DNA from 2 places in the Kitasatospora sp. NPDC056273 genome. Region 2 is predicted to be linked to the other one. Evidence: riboswitches for the same ligand, from Rfam matches in the RefSeq annotation. Region 2 holds a riboswitch; the other holds the start of a gene.
What was found. Region 2 has a riboswitch for cyclic di-AMP ahead of ACFCY1_RS40790 (transglycosylase family protein). Riboswitches for the same ligand answer to the same signal wherever they lie in the genome.
Positions count from the first base shown of each region.

Region 1: another riboswitch for cyclic di-AMP. It lies ahead of ACFCY1_RS19630 (peptidoglycan DD-metalloendopeptidase family protein); the one in region 2 lies ahead of ACFCY1_RS40790 (transglycosylase family protein).

Region 1 is NZ_JBHJSJ010000020.1:36,415-44,277, forward strand. It holds gene ACFCY1_RS19615 (HelD family protein) at 1-248, opposite strand, end outside; gene purB (adenylosuccinate lyase) at 368-1,798, shown strand; gene ACFCY1_RS19625 (MFS transporter) at 1,806-3,287, opposite strand; cyclic di-AMP (ydaO/yuaA leader) riboswitch at 3,639-3,839, shown strand; gene ACFCY1_RS19630 (peptidoglycan DD-metalloendopeptidase family protein) at 3,842-4,822, shown strand; gene ACFCY1_RS19635 (APC family permease) at 5,169-6,719, shown strand; gene ACFCY1_RS19640 (DUF2470 domain-containing protein) at 6,801-7,520, opposite strand; gene ACFCY1_RS19645 (RidA family protein) at 7,687-7,863, opposite strand, start outside.
Region 2 is NZ_JBHJSJ010000105.1:35-7,897, reverse strand. It holds gene ACFCY1_RS40810 (exopolyphosphatase) at 1-373, opposite strand, end outside; gene ACFCY1_RS40805 (DUF501 domain-containing protein) at 370-1,041, opposite strand; gene ACFCY1_RS40800 (septum formation initiator family protein) at 1,013-1,534, opposite strand; gene eno (phosphopyruvate hydratase) at 1,629-2,915, opposite strand; gene ACFCY1_RS40790 (transglycosylase family protein) at 3,271-4,176, opposite strand; cyclic di-AMP (ydaO/yuaA leader) riboswitch at 4,182-4,350, opposite strand; gene ACFCY1_RS40785 (cytochrome P450) at 4,572-5,909, opposite strand; gene ACFCY1_RS40780 (SDR family NAD(P)-dependent oxidoreductase) at 6,187-6,609, shown strand; gene ACFCY1_RS40775 (MazG family protein) at 6,614-7,657, opposite strand.

The DNA of each region.
Region 1 (7,863 bases), on a different contig from region 2:
AGGCCGCGCTCGACCGCCTCCAGCCGGGCGGCGTGGCGGGAGGCTTCGCGGGCGCGCACCTCGCGCTCCAGCCGGGCCTGGTGGGTGCCGCCGGATCCGGCGCCGTCGTGGGCGCCGTCGGCGGTGCGGCGGGCCCGTTCGCGCTCGGTGTCCAGCCGGGCGTAGAGCCGGGTGAGGTGGGCCTGCTCGGTGCGCAGGGCCGCGGCGAGGGCGCTGGAGTCCCGCGCGGTCACTGGCGGTTCGCTCATCGGTGTGGTATCCTTGCGGTGAGAAGGCCGCGAAGCGCCATCTGAAAGGCGCTCAATTGACCCAGCCTACCCCACTCCGCCGCCGTCCGGCGTGACCTCGGCTGTTACTCTTGCGAAGCGTGAGCGCGAAGCCCCAGATCCCCAATGTCCTGGCCTCCCGGTACGCCTCGGCGACCCTGGCCCAGCTGTGGTCCCCCGAGCACAAGGTGGTCCTCGAGCGCCACCTGTGGCTCGCCGTCCTGAAGGCCCAGCAGGACCTCGGCGTCGAGGTTCCGGCGACCGCCGTCGCCGACTACGAGCGGGTGATCGACCAGGTCGACCTCGGCTCGATCGCCGCCCGTGAGCGGGTCACCCGCCACGACGTGAAGGCCCGGATCGAGGAGTTCAGCGAGCTCGCCGGGCACGAGCAGATCCACAAGGGAATGACCTCCCGGGACCTGACCGAGAACGTCGAGCAGCTGCAGATCCGCCAGTCCCTGGAGCACGTGCGGGACCGCACGGTGGCCGTGCTGGTGCGCCTGGCCAAGCTGTCCGCCCAGCACGCCGAGCTGGTCATGGCCGGCCGCTCGCACAACGTGGCCGCGCAGGCCACCACCCTGGGCAAGCGGTTCGCGTCGATCACCGACGAGCTGCTGGTCGCCTTCCGCCGCCTGGAGGAGCTGATCGCCCGCTACCCGCTGCGCGGGATCAAGGGCCCGGTCGGCACCGCCCAGGACATGCTCGACCTCCTCGGTGGCGACACCGACAAGCTGGCCGAGCTGGAGCGCCGGGTCGCCGGGCACCTCGGTTTCGAGAACGTGCTGACCAGCGTCGGCCAGGTCTACCCGCGCTCGCTGGACTTCGAGGTGCTCACCGCCCTCGTCCAGCTGGCCGCCGCGCCCTCCAGCCTGGCCAAGACCATCCGCCTGATGGCCGGCCACGAGCTGGTCACGGAGGGCTTCAAGGAGGGCCAGGTCGGCTCCTCCGCGATGCCCCACAAGATGAACACCCGCTCCTGCGAGCGCGTCAACGGCCTGGCCGTCATCCTGCGCGGCTACGCCTCGATGACCGGCGAGCTGGCCGGCGACCAGTGGAACGAGGGCGACGTCTCCTGCTCGGTGGTGCGCCGGGTCGCGCTGCCGGACGCGTTCTTCGCCTTCGACGGCCTGCTGGAGACCTTCCTGACCGTCCTCGACGAGTTCGGCGCCTTCCCCGCCGTGATCGAGGCCGAGCTGGACCGCTACCTGCCGTTCCTCGCCACCACCAAGGTGCTGATGGGCGCGGTGCGCGCGGGCGTCGGCCGGGAGACCGGGCACGAGGTCATCAAGGAGCACGCCGTCGCCTCCGCGCTGGCGATGCGCGCGGGCGCCCGGGAGAACGAGCTGCTGGACCGGCTGGCCGCCGACGAGCGGATCCCGCTGGACCGGGCCGCGCTGGACGCGCTGCTCGCCGACCGGCTGTCCTTCACCGGCGCGGCCGGCGCCCAGGTCGCCGAGGTGGTCCGCCAGGTGGAGGCCGTCGCGGCCGCCTACCCGGAGGCCGCCAAGTACGCGCCCGGCGACATCCTCTGACGTCTCGTCAGCCCTGAGCCGAGGGCCCCGCCGCCGGACCGGTGGCGGGGCCCTCGCGCGTCGTGGGGACGTGGCCCGGGTCCAGCGGCGGGGTGGTGGTGCCGCACGGCCAGTCGCAGTTCGGCTCGGCCACCTGCTGGTCGTCGGCGGCGAGCACGTTGCCCCGTACGGTCGCGAGGGCGATCAGCCCGCCGGCGGCCAGCAGGCCCGCGCAGATCAGCATCGCGGTGTGGAAGGCGGAGTCGACCGAGGAGGGCACCCGGTAGGCGTCGCCGCTCAGCCCGGCCAGCGCCGGGAGGGCGGCGACCGCGAGCAGGCCGGCCGCGCGGGCGGCGGCGTTGTTGACCCCGCTGGCGATGCCCGCGTGCCGGACCTCGACGGCGGCCAGCACGGTCGCCGTCAGCGGTGCGACCAGCAGCGTCATGCCGCAGCCCATCACCGTGACGGAGGGCAGCACGTCCACCCAGTAGGAGGAGTCCGGGCCGACGCGCAGCATCAGCAGCACCCCGGCGGCGCACAGCAGGGGGCCGACGGTCAGCGGGATGCGCGGGCCGATCCGCTTGCCGAGCCGCCCGGCGCGCGCGGACAGCAGCAGCATCAGCACGGTGATCGGCACCAGCGCGAAGCCCGAGACCAGTGGCGAGAAGCCGGACACGATCTGGAGCTGCACCACCAGCAGGAAGAAGACGCCGCTGAACGCCGCGTACACGCACAGGGTGACCAGGTTCACGGCGGTGAACAGCCGGGAGGAGAACAGTCCGAGCGGCAGCATCGGATCGGGCGCGCGGCGCTCGACCGCCACGAAGGCGACGCCGAGCGCCACTCCGAGCACCCCGCTGACCCAGACGGCGGGGGACAGGCCCTCGCCGGCCGCCGTCAGCGCGTAGGTGATCGCGCCGAGGGCGAGGGCGGCGAGCACGGCGCCGAGGACGTCGAAGCGGCCGGAGGCGCCCTCGTCCCGGCTCTCCGGCACCGACCGGGTGGTGACCGCGATCACGGCGGCGGCGAGCGGCAGGTTCAGCAGGAAGATCCAGCGCCAGCCGGGGCCGTCCACCAGCCAGCCGCCGAGGAAGGGGCCGACCGCCGCCGACACCCCGCCGAGGCCGGACCAGAGCCCGACCGCCGCCGAGCGGTCGTCAGGGTGGAAGACGGCCTGGAGCATGGCGAGCGAGCCGGGGGTGAGCAGCGCCCCGCCGATGCCCTGGACGGCGCGGGCGGCGATCAGCACGTGGATGTTCGGTGCGGCGGCGCAGGCCGCGGAGGCGACGGCGAACCAGACCACGCCGATCAGGAAGACCTTGCGCCGCCCGTAGCGGTCGCCGAGCGCGCCGCCGAGCAGGATCAGGCCCGCCAGGGTGAGCAGATAGGCGTTCAGGGTCCATTGCAGGGACGCGAGGGAGGCGCCGAGGTCGGCGCCGATCCGGGGCAGCGCGACGTTCACCACGGTGCCGTCCAGCATCGCCATGCTGGAGCCGAGCACCGTCGCCATTAGTACCCAGCGACCCTGCGCGGTGCCCAGGCGCAGGGTGCCGGCCTTGGAGGTGGCCACGGGCGAATCCTGCGCTGCCGAGGCGCACGTGACAAGGGTCACCGGTGGGTGTGTTGGCGGCTGGCGGTGCGTGAGCGGACGGGTGCGCGGCGTGGCCGATCTCGGCGCAGGGTCGTGGATCAGTGGCGGGGGGTGAATGGGTTGTGTACGCACCGTGGGCTCGGGCCTGCGGAGGGTCACTGTGGGAGGGGGGATCGTTGCCGTTTCAAGAGATCGACATTGCTTCACCCGAACGGATGGGTTTTAGTTCAGCGACCGCCCGGCCAGTCCGGACGGATCCGCCGGGTGGAACGCCGAGTCCTGCCGCTGCCCGGTGGTTCGAAACGAACTCTGTACGGCAGGAGCGGGGGACCCACAGGTAAGTCGCCGGACCGGAGTTCGCGCCTCAGGGCGCGGGCGTCCAGGACCGGCTTGGGGTGAAGCCGCGCAAGCGGCCGGGCAACTCCAGCCCGAACCCGACAGCTCACCTCGCAGGCGTCGGAGAGGAAAATTCCATGCCTGCACAGGCTCGTCGTATCGCCCTGCCCCGCGCCGCCCGCATCGGCATCGCCACCGCCGTCACCGGTGTGTCCTTCGCCCTCCCGCTCGTCACCGCGATGAGCGCCCAGGCCCACACCCCGGCCGCTCCGGCCGCCGCCTCCACCGAGGCCAAGCAGGCCGCGAAGGCCGCCGCTCCGGCCGCCCAGGCCGCGCAGGAGAGCTACCGCGTCGTCAGCGGTGACACCCTGTCCAAGATCGCCGACGCCAAGAACGTCGAGGGCGGCTGGCACGCGCTGTACGAGCAGAACCGCTCGGTCGTCGGCGCCGACCCGAACCTGATCTTCCCGGGCCAGCAGCTCGCGCTGTCCGGCCACGCCGCCGCGCCGGCCGCCGACGCCGCCCCGGCGAAGCCCGCCGCTCCGGCCAAGCCCGCCAAGCCGTCCGCTCCGGCGACCCAGGCCGCCAAGCCGCAGGCCCAGGTCCAGGTGCAGACCGAGGCCGCCAAGCCCTCCGCGCAGCTCGAGACCCAGCTCCAGGTCGCCGTTCCGGCCCAGGCCGTGACCGCCACTCCGGTCGCCGCCGCCACCTCCGGCTTCGTCGCCCCGCTGGCCGGCCCGCGGCTCGGCACCGCCTACGGCGTGGCCGGCTCGATGTGGGCTTCCGGCCACCACACCGGCCAGGACTTCGTCGCCTCCACCGGCACCCCGCTGCGCGCCGTCGCCAACGGTGTCGTGGTCAAGGCCGGCAACGGCGGCGCCTACGGCAACGAGGTCGAGATCAGGCTCGCCGACGGCCACTACGCCGAGTACGCGCACCTCTCCTCGATCGGCGTGAGGATCGGTCAGACCGTCACCGCCGGCCAGCAGATCGGCCTCTCCGGCGCCACCGGCAACGTGACCGGCCCGCACCTGCACTTCGAGATCCGCAACGGCTCGGAGTACGGCTCGGACATCAACCCGGTCGCCTACCTGCGCGCGCACGGCGTCGCGCTCTGACCCCGAGAGCTCCGGGGTACCAGGAACCACCGCCGCTGCGGGCGAACCGATCGCCCGGGATGGTCATGTCGGGTGACCGCTCGACCGGGTGATCGCCGCACGGCGGACATGGGCGCGGGACACGCCCAGGCCGGCCCGGCCGCATGAGGACCTCCTCGTGCGGCCGGGCCGGCCGCTTTCGTTCCCGGGCCCGCCCGGGGTGTTCGAGCGATCGAACGAAGCGTCAACTCCGGTGTCCCGCAGGGTGGTCGCCGGGATCTCCGGGTGCCTCCGGGGCGCCATGCTGGCGGACGGTCAGCGCCCGGCCGGTCCGGCGGTCGGGCGGGCCGGGAGGCGAGGAGGCCGGATGGCGGTCCGCAGCGGGGGCGTGGCGGGGGAGACGGCCGGGCGGGAGCGGCCCGGGGCGAGCGGGGTCGACCGGCTGAAGGCGGACTCGGTCGGCCTGGTCGGCGTGGTGTTCATGGCGCTCGCCACCGCCGCCCCGATCACCGCGATGACCGGCAACCTGCCGATCATCGTCGGTCAGGGCAACGGCGCGGGCGCGCCCGCGGCGTACATCGTGGCGACCGTGGTGCTGACGGTGTTCTCGGTCGGCTACGTGGCGATGGCCCGGCACATCACCGCGGCCGGCGCGTTCTACGGCTACGTCTCGCACGGGCTGGGGCGGGTGGCGGGGATGGCCTCGGGGCTGCTCGCGGTGCTCGCGTACGTCGTCACCGAGGCCGCGGCCCTCGGCTTCTTCGCGTACTCGCTGCGCGGGCTGGTCCGTTCGCAGCTGGGGGTGGACGTCGGCTGGGGCTGGTACGCGTTGTTCGGGGCGGCGGTGATCGGGGTGATGGGCTGGTTCGACCTGCATCTGACGGCCAGGGTGCTCGGGGTCGCGCTGGTGCTGGAGATCGGCGTCCTGTCGGCGGTCTCACTGGCGGTGCTGCTCTCCGGCGGCGGGCCGGACGGGCTCGCGGCCGGGACCCTGAACCCGCTGAACGCGCTGAAGGGGGTGGGGAGTTCGGGCACCTCGGCGGCCGGGCTCGGACTGTTCTTCGCGTTCTGGTCCTGGGTGGGCTTCGAGTCCACCGCGATGTACGGCGAGGAGTCCCGCGACCCGAAGCGGGTGGTGCCGCGGGCCACGCTGATCTCCGTGATCGGGGTCGGGCTGCTCTACGTCTTCGTGTCCTGGATGATCGTGTCCGGCAACGGGGTCGAGCGGGCGGTCGCGGTGGCGGGCGGCGCGGTGCCGGGCAAGGACGGCAACAGCCTGTTCTTCGACCAGCTCGCCGCGCACCTGGGGGCCTGGGCGGTGAAGGTCTTCCAATGGCTGGTCGTCACCGGCTCGTTCGCCTGCGCGATGGCCTTCCACCAGTGCGCGGCCCGGTACCTGTACGCGATCGGGCGGGAGGGGCTGCTGCACCCGGCGCTCGGCCGCACCCATCCGCGGCACGGCTCGCCGCACGTCGCCTCGGTCACACAGTCGGTCATCGCGGTGGGGCTGGTGGCGGGGTTCCTGGCGGCCGGCATGGACCCGTACGCGCACCTGTACACGCTGCTGGCGCTGCTCGGGACGATGGCGATCCTGGTCGTGCAGACGCTCTGCTCCTTCGCCGTGGTCGGGTACTTCCACGTGCGCGGACGGCACCCGGAGACGGCGCACTGGTTCCGGACGCTGGCCGCGCCGCTGGCGGGCGGGGTGGCGATGGCCGGGGTGGTGGTGCTGCTGGTGCTCAACCGGGACGCCGCGGCGGGGGAGGCGGCGCACACGCTGCTGTTCCGGCTGATCCCGTACCTGGTGATCGGGGTGTTCGCGGGCGGGATCGGGCTGGCGCTCGCGGTGCGCCGGTGGCGGCCCGGGCTGTACGCGCGGATCGGGCGGGTGGTGCTGGAGGACGCGGTCGAGCGGTGACCGGGCCGGGGCCGCGGTGGCCGGCGGGCCCGGGCGTTCGCGCCGGGCGGGCCCGGGCGTTTGTGCCGGGCGGGCCCGGGTTCAGCGCCGGTGGACCGGCAGGCCGTACTGGGCGGCGGCCAGCAGCTCGTGCATCCGATGGCCGAAGTCGTCGGTGTCCCGGGCGGGTTCGGGGAAGACCAGGCGGACGTCGCGGTGGCCGTGCGAGTGGTCCAGGCGCAGCACCAGGCCGTGGCGGTCCAGGGCGAGCGGGCGGACCTCCGGGGCGTGGGCGAGCACGGCCGGGTCGAGCAGCCGGGTGAGGACGTCGAGCGCCTCGGCGTGGTCGTCGGCGAGGTGGGTGAGCAGCATGGCCTCGTACCGGGCCAGCGGGTCGGGGGTGGCCAGGGCGAGGTCGGCGGCGGTGATCGCGCCGGTGGCGTACGGGGTGGCGAGGACGGCGTGGGCGACGTCCACCCGCAGGTGCACGCCGAGGCCGTCGTCGGTGAGGTGGGCCGGTCGCAGTCGGCCGGCCAGGGTGAGGCGGGCGCGGACGCGGTCGCGGACGGCGACGGGGGCGATGTCGGTGACGTCGAGGACGACGGCGAGGCCCTCGGCGGCGCCGACGGCGGCCGTGGTCAGCGGGTCGTCCAGGGTGGCGCGCAGCCGCAGCCGGGAGCCGTGTACGGAGACCTGGGTGTCCAGGTGGTGGTGCTCGCCCAGGGCGCGGACGGTGAGCGAGGAGGTCGTGCTGAGCAGGCTGTGGATCCGGTCGGCGGTGCTGGGCTCGGGGACCTCGGTGTCGCCGGTGGGCAGGCTCATGGACGGACCTCCAGTTAGTTAGGTGAGCCTAACCTAATGTGCGGCTGGGGGTGTGGCAAGCAGGCGGTGCGGCAAGCGGGCGGTGGGGCGAGCGGGCGGGCCCGGGCAGGCGGAAGGGCCCGGACGCGCGGGTGGCGTCCGGGCCCTTCCGTCGGGCGGGGCCGGGTCAGCCGATGACGGCCTGGGCGTCGATCTCGACCAGCATCGGCTCCTGCGGCAGCTCGACGAAGACGGTGGTACGGCACGGCTTCACGCCGCCGGGCTTGACGTTCTCGTCGATGAACTCGGCGTAGACCTCGTTCATCAGCGGGAAGTCGGCGCGCTTGGTGAGGTAGACGCGGAA
Region 2 (7,863 bases):
CCACGAAGGACAGCCGCGCCTCCTCCTCGCCGCTCACCACCTCGGGCTCGACGCCCAGGATGTCGCGCACGCCCTTGACGTACTCGTCGCTGTTCTCGGCGTCCCGGGAGGCGCTGGTGGCGACGAAGCGGACCCGCTCGGGGCCGACCCCGAAACCGGAGATGATCTCCTGATACTCCCGGCAGGCCGCGAAGGTGCGGGCCAGCGCGTCCGGGTGCAGCCGGCCGGTCCGGTCCACGCCCTGGCCCAGCCGGTTGACGATCATCCGGCGGTCCAGGTCGGTGATCTCCCCGGTCTCCGGGTCGAGGTCGGCGACCAGCAGGCGGATCGAGTTGGTGCCGCAGTCGATCGCGGCCACCCGGGTCGCGCTCACTCGGACTCCCGCTCCGCCGCGGCGTCCTCGGCGGCCCGCTTCTTCGCGGCGCGCTCGGCGGCCTTCTGCTGCTTGGCGGCGATCACGGCCTCGTGGTCCTGCTCCTTGGCGCGGTTGCGGGCGACCCGCTCACCGGCCGCCTCGACCTCGGCCGGGGAGACGCACGGGCCCTTGGCCCACCAGTCCTCCAGCATGCCGATCGCCTCGTCGCCGAGCGGGTTGACGCCCTCGCCGGCCGCCAGCGAGTGGCCGACCAGCACGTGCAGGCACTTCACCCGGTCCGGCATGCCGCCGGCGCTCGGGAAGCCCTCCAGCACCTCGATCGCGTCGCGCCGGGCGATGTAGTCCTCGTGCGCCTTCTGGTAGGCGGCGGCCAGCTCCGGTTCCTCGGCGAGCCGGGCGCTCTGGTCCTTCATCACGCCCTCCGCCTCCAGGGTGCCGATCAGCGAGGCGGCCTTGGGGCAGGTCAGGTAGTAGAGCGTGGGGAACGGCGTGCCGTCCGGCAGCCGGGGAGCCGTCTCCACGACGTCCGGGTTGCCGCAGGGGCAGCGGTGCGCCACGCCGCGCAGGCCGCGCGGCACCCGGCCGAGCTGGGCGGCGATGGCCGCGACGTCGGCGTCGGAGACGGTGGGGTGGTTCTCAGTGGTCATGGGGGGAGGTGTCTCCAACGGGGGACGGTGGGAGGGGAAGGGGGGTGGCGGGGGCCGCCGCGGCGGTGTCGGCGGCGTCCACCGAGTCCCAGATGCTGGCGTACCAGGGCTTGGCGGCCTTCACCTGGCCGGCGGCGCCGCCGGGCGCCGCGTTCGGCCCGGAGGCGGCCCCGCCCGCGGACGAGGAGGTCCTGGCGGAGGCCTGACCAGCCGGGTCCACCGCGATGTACGGGGTCTCCCCCGGCACCGCGTAGTGCAGCCGGGCGCGGGCCTGCGCCTTGACGTACTCCGGGTCCTGCCAGCGGGCCTTCTCCCGGCGCAGCTGCTCGACCTGCTGGCGCGCGTGGTCGGCCTTCGCCCGCTGGGCGGAGATCTCGGCGCGCTGGGAGATGAACTGCCGCGTCGGGTAGGCGAGGATCGCCACCAGCGAGCAGAGCACCAGGACGAGGACGGTCGCCCGGCTCGTGAACCGGGGCCGGGCCGCCAAGCCCGGGATCCTCCAGCCAGCCATCTCCCGTATCCCCTCCTGGTCGCGACGGTGCCCCGCCGTCCACCCTACGGGGTGAACGGCGGGGCACCGGTCAGGCGTGCGCTACCGGGAGCGCTCAGCCCTCGTGGCGGAAGCGCGGGAAGGCGCCGCGGCCGGCGTACTCGGCGGCGTCGTCGAGGATCTCCTCGATGCGCAGCAGCTGGTTGTACTTGGCGACGCGCTCGGAGCGGGCCGGGGCACCGGTCTTGATCTGGCCGCAGTTGGTGGCGACGGCCAAGTCGGCGATGGTGACGTCCTCGGTCTCGCCGGAGCGGTGCGACATCATGCAGCGGTAGCCGTTGCGCTGGGCCAGCTCGACGGCGTCCAGGGTCTCGGTCAGCGAACCGATCTGGTTCACCTTCACCAGCAGCGCGTTGGCGGTGCCGGTCTCGATGCCGCGGGCCAGACGGGCCGGGTTGGTGACGAACAGGTCGTCGCCGACCAGCTGGACCTTGTCGCCCAGCTTGTCGGTCATGGCCTTCCAGCCGGCCCAGTCCGACTCGTCCAGCGGGTCCTCGATGGAGACCAGCGGGTAGGCGGCGACCAGCTCGGCGTAGTACTCGATGAGCTCGGCGGCGGTGAGGTCCTTGCCCTCGAACCGGTAGGCGCCGTCCTCGTAGAACTCGGAGGAGGCGACGTCCAGGGCCAGCGCGACGTCACGGCCGGGCACGTAGCCGGCCTTCTCGATGGCCTCGACGATGAGGTCCAGGGCCTCGCGGTTGGAGTCCAGGTTCGGGGCGAAGCCGCCCTCGTCGCCCAGACCGGTGGACAGGCCGCGCTCCTTCAGCACGCCCTTGAGCGTGTGGTAGACCTCGACGCCCCAGCGGACGGCCTCGGAGAAGGACTCCGCGCCGATCGGGGCGATCATGAACTCCTGGATGTCGACGTTGGAGTCCGCGTGCGACCCGCCGTTGAGGATGTTCATCATCGGGACCGGCAGGACGTGCGCGTTCGGGCCGCCCAGGTAGCGGAACAGCGGCAGGTCGCTGGCCTCGGAGGCGGCGTGCGCGACGGCCAGCGAGACGCCCAGGATGGCGTTGGCGCCGAGCGAGGACTTGTCCGGGGTGGCGTCCAGGTCCAGCATGGCCTGGTCGATCAGGCGCTGCTCGGTGGCGTCGTAGCCGACCAGCTCCGGGCCGATCTGCTCGATGACGGCCAGGACGGCCTTCTCGACGCCCTTGCCGAAGTAGCGGTTCTTGTCGCCGTCGCGCAGCTCCAGCGCCTCGAAGGCACCGGTGGAGGCACCCGACGGGACAGCGGCACGACCCGTGCTGCCGTCGTCGAGGCCGACCTCGACCTCGACCGTGGGGTTGCCGCGGGAGTCGAGGATCTCACGGGCTACGACGACATCGATGGACGGCACGAGGCATCTCCTTGCGAGAGCAGGGTCCGGTCTGACGGTGGTGCTGCCAGCAGGACGATTGCGGAGTCGTTACGACCAGAGCCTAACCGCCCGGGCTGCCGTGGCCGCGTCGGCCTCGGTCCCGTCTCACCGTGTGGCCCTGCTACCCACCGGTAGTTCACCTGCTTGTCCCAGCTTGTCCCACCGGAGCGGGCGAATGCGGACGAAGGGGACCGGTAGGACCGGCCCCCTTCGGACGGCGGGGTGGAGCGGCGTCGGCGCCGAGCGCTCCGGCGCGGCGGCGGGCGCCCCCGGCGGGCACCCCGGTCTCGGGGCGCTGCCGGCCGCGGGCGCTCCCGGCGTCGGGCGGGGCGGCTCAGCCGAGGTGCAGCACCTGGCCGGGCATGATCAGGTTCGGGTCGCCGCCGACGGTGGAGTGGTTCTGCTCGTACAGCGCGCTCCAGCCGCCGGACACGCCCTGGGCGGCGGCGATGGTCGACAGGGTGTCACCGGCACGGACGGTGTAGTCGTGGCCGGCGGCCTGCGGGGCCTGCTGCGCGGCGCGCGGGGCGTACTGCGGCTGGGCGGCGGCCTGGCCGGCGTACTGCTGGTAGACGCTCTGGTGGCTGGTCCAGTACCAGCCGCCGTTGTTCTGGTACCAGTACACCTTGGCGTCGGCGTCCCAGCCGGCCTTGCCGGAGAAGCCCGGGGTCTGCGGCTGCGCCTGCTGCTGCGGGGCGACCTGCTGGACCGGCTGCGCGGCGGGCTTCTGGGCCGGCTTCTGGGCGGCGGGCTTCTGCGCGACCGGCTTCTCGGCGGGCTTGGCGGCGGGCTTCGGGGCCTGCTGCTTGGGGGCGGACTGCGGCTTGGCGTCCGAGGAGGTGTCGACCGAGGCCGGGGCACCGCCCTTGGTCAGACCGGCCTTCTGGGAGCAGACCGGCCAGGCGCCCGGACCCTGCGAGGCCAGCACCTTCTCGGCGACCGAGATCTGCTGGGCCTTGCTGGCCTGGTTGGCCTGCGCCGCGTAGGCGGTGCCGCCGTACGCCTTCCAGGTGCTGGACGTGAACTGGAGGCCGCCGTAGAAGCCGTTGCCGGTGTTGATGCTCCAGTTGCCGCCGCTCTCGCACTGGGCGACGGAGTCCCAGGTGGAGGCCGGGGCGGCGGAGGCGCCGGTGGCGGTGAGGAGCGGCATCGCGAGTCCGACGCCGGCCACACCGGCGACGGCGATGGCCTTCTCGGCCTGGGTGCGACGACGGTGACGGCCAGTTCCAACGAACAGCATGAAGAGGTCCCTCTCCGTACGCCTGCGAGGTGAGCTGTCGGGTTCGGACCGGGAGGTGGCCCGGCCGCCGTAAGCGGAAACGATTCCGCTCGGGCGGCTTCACCCCAAGCCGTGGGGAGACGGCAACAAACCTGGTTCCCCCGCCCCTGCCCAGGGTTCTGGTCGGTTTCCCGTGACGCGGCGGGCAGGATTCGGCGTTCCGCGTACGAGGTCCGCAGCTGCGAACTCCAGGGAGAGTAGACAGATCATCAGACCAATCACAAGCTCATATCACCGATATCACACAACAATTACGGCCCGTGTCCGATCGCCTACCAACAGCGGCGTTATGTCCGGATTGATGGGTGTTCACACCCCCGTCGGCGGGCGATCGGCGACGTCCCGTCAGCGTGATCTCAGCAGGTCGGAGGCGTCGAAGAGGCATCCGGAACGGGGTGCGGAGGGGCGTGCGGGGAACGGCTCTCCGGACTGAATTCCACCGGGAGTTCGCGCAGGCCACGCATGATCAGACCACCCCGCCAGCGCAGATTCTCCGGGCTTTCCGCGAGCCGCAGATCGGGCAGCCGGGAAAGCAGCGTGGCCAGCGCGGCACGCCCTTCGAGCCGCGCCAGCGGAGCGCCGATGCAGTAGTGGATGCCGTGCCCGAAGCCCAGATGGGGGTTGTCCTTCCGAGCCAGGTCCAGGGTGTTCTCCGCCGCGAACCGGGCCGGGTCGCGGTCCGCCGCGGCCAGCACCACCAGCACCGGGTCGCCGACCGGGATGTCCACCCCGCCGATGGTCAGCGGACGGGTCGCGAACCGCCAGGTCGCCAGCTCCACCGGCCCGTCGTAGCGCAGGAGTTCCTCGATCCCGGTCTCCAGCAGCGCGCTCTCCCCGCGCACCACCGACTCCTGCAGCAGCCGGCGCTGCTCCGGATTGCGCAGCAGCGCGTAGGTGCCGTTGCCGATCAGGTTCACGGTGGTCTCGAAACCCGCGAACAGGAGGATGAAGGCCATCGCCGCGGCCTCGTTCTCGGTCAGGTGCTCACCGTGGTCGCCGGCCCGGATCAGGCCCGAGATCAGGTCGTCCCCGAGGTCCGCCCGCTTGCGGTGGATCAGCTCCAGCAGGTACGCCCGCATCCGCTTCACCGCCCGCCCCACGCCGCCGCGTTGGCCCCCGCCGTGGCGGATCATCATCCCGGCCCAGTCGCGGAAGTCGTCCTGGTCCTCGGCCGGCACCCCGAGCATGTCGCAGATCGCGTAGATGGGGAGCGGGAACGCGAACTCGTGGATCAGGTCCGCCGAACCGCGCTGCGCGAAGCCGTCGATCAGCCGGTCGGTGAGCTGCTGCACCCGCGGCTCGAACTCGGCCACCCGGCGCGGGGTGAACGCCTTCGACACCAGCCGGCGCAACCGGGTGTGGTCCGGCGGGTCGATGTTCAGCAGGTGGGTCATCAGGTCCGCCTGCCGCTCCCCCGGGATGCCCACCCGGCCGGTGCGGTGCGCCTGCCCGCTGTGGTGCGCCGGGTTCTTCGACAGCCGGCTGTCCGCGAGCGCCTGCCGGGCGTCCGCGTACCTGGTCACCAGCCAGGCCTCCACCCCGCTCGGCAGGGTGGTGCGGTGCACCGGGGAGTGCTCGCGCAACCAGGCGTAGGCGGGGTACGGGTCGGCGGCGAACTCCCAGGTGAACAGCTGCGGGGCGGGGGCGTCGGACGACGGGGCGGCGGGCCGGGCGGGGACGGGCTGAGCTGGCATGGACCGACCGTATCCGGTGCGACGGGCCCGCCCTCCCTCCGGCGGGGCGCCGCTTCCCCGCCACTCCTTCGCCGCGCTTCCGCGACCGGACGCGTCGGGCGCGCCAACACTCCGTGGCCGGTCCGTGGACAGCTCTTGGCCGACTCTTGGCCGCGGGGCGGGCGTGAGCCTGGTCACCTGAGGGGTAATCCCTGTTGCGGAGGGTCAGGACGTGCCTACGATCCTCCGCAGTACGCGTGGGCGCCGGTGCGGTGTCGCCCACAGGGAGGAGCAGACCATGCGGGTCAGCGGGTCAGTCGTCGTCATCGCGGTCCTCGACGGCGGGTCGGGCGCGGGCCTCGCCCGCCGGTTCGCCGCCGCCGGCACCGCCGGAATGCTCATCGCCGACCAGTACGCCGGCATCGCCGAGGACCTCGCCGCCGAACTCGACCGGCCGGGCTGCCCCGTCGTCGGCGTCTGCGGCGACATCCGCCGCCCCAGCGACGTCGCCGCCCTCGTGGACACCGCCGAGAAGCACCTCGGGCCGATCGACCTGTTCGCCGTGGCCGGCCCCGACGGCGAGCGGATCATCTCGCTGGCGGACCTGCCCGACCACCTCGACCTGGAGCGGCTCGCCGAACTCGTCCTCCTCGTCGGCGAGGCCATCGGCGAACTCGTCCCGCCGCAGCGGCGCCCCGAGCGCACCGCCACGGCGGCCTGAGCGCCTACTCCCCGACCGGACCGAGGCCCTCGGCCGCGCGCACCGCGTCCCGGTAACCGCGCGCGGCCGACCGCAGCGCGGCGTCCACGTCCACCCCCGCGTCATGCGCCCGCTGCACCACCGCGAGCAGCAGCCGGCCCGCCGAATCGGCCGTCAGCTCGGCCGGCAGCCCGTACGCCTCGTCCGGCACCCCCGTGAAACCCGCCCGGCGCACCCGCGACACCAGCTTCGCCGCGTACGCCAACGAGGGCAGCCCGGCCGGCACGCCGTCCAGCACCGACTCGCGGTCCGCCTTCTCGGCCGCCTTCAGCTGCTCCCAGTTCGCCTCCGCCTCCGTGGCGCCCTCGACCTCGACGTTCCCGAACACGTGCGGGTGCCGGTACATCAGCTTCTCGACGATGTCCCCGGCCACGTCGTCGACGGTGAACGGCTCCGTCGGGTGGTCCTCGGCGATCCGGGAGTGGAAGAACACCTGGAACAGGACGTCGCCCAGCTCCTCGCGCAGCGTCTCCCGGTCCCCCGCCTCGATCGCCTCGACCAGCTCGTACGCCTCCTCGACCAGGTACTTCACCAGGCTCTCGTGCGTCTGCTCGGCGTCCCAGGGGCAACCGCCCGGGGAGCGCAGCCGGTCCATCACCGTCACCAGGTCCAGCAGCCGCGACCCCGGCAGGTCGTACGAGCCGGGCAGCACCTCGATCTCCGGCACCTCGCCGGCGTGCTCCACCGCCAGCCGCGCCAGCGCGTCGGTCAGCCCCGGGTCCCCGTCCGGGCTGCCCAGCCACACCGTCGGCCCGGCCCCCGCGGGCTGCCCCGTCAGCAGCCGCGCCAACGCGGGCGCCGACCCGGCCGGCACCGCCTCCACGACCACCCCGGCCTGCCGCACCGCCGCCACCTGCGGATGCCCCTCGTCCCCCACCAGCACCCGCCCCGCCGACCGCAACGCCTCCCACGCCGGCCACGCCAGCAGGCCGGGAGCCACCCGGTGGGTGGTGGTCAGCAGGATCAACTTCGCGCCCGGAGTCTCCGTCGGCACAGCATTCGTCGTCACCCCCCGAACCTACCCCCGCACCCCCACCCCGGGCCGGGCCGGGAAGCCACCACCCCGCTGTCCCCACCCCGCCCGCACGCGCGCAGGAAGTCGGCCGTTCGACTCTGCTGGCGAAGTATTCGATCTAGGTCAGGCTCAGGCCGTTGTTGCGATGCCGTGTTGGGTGCAGAGTGTGTGGATGCGGGTGGGGCGGCGGCTTGGTCTGG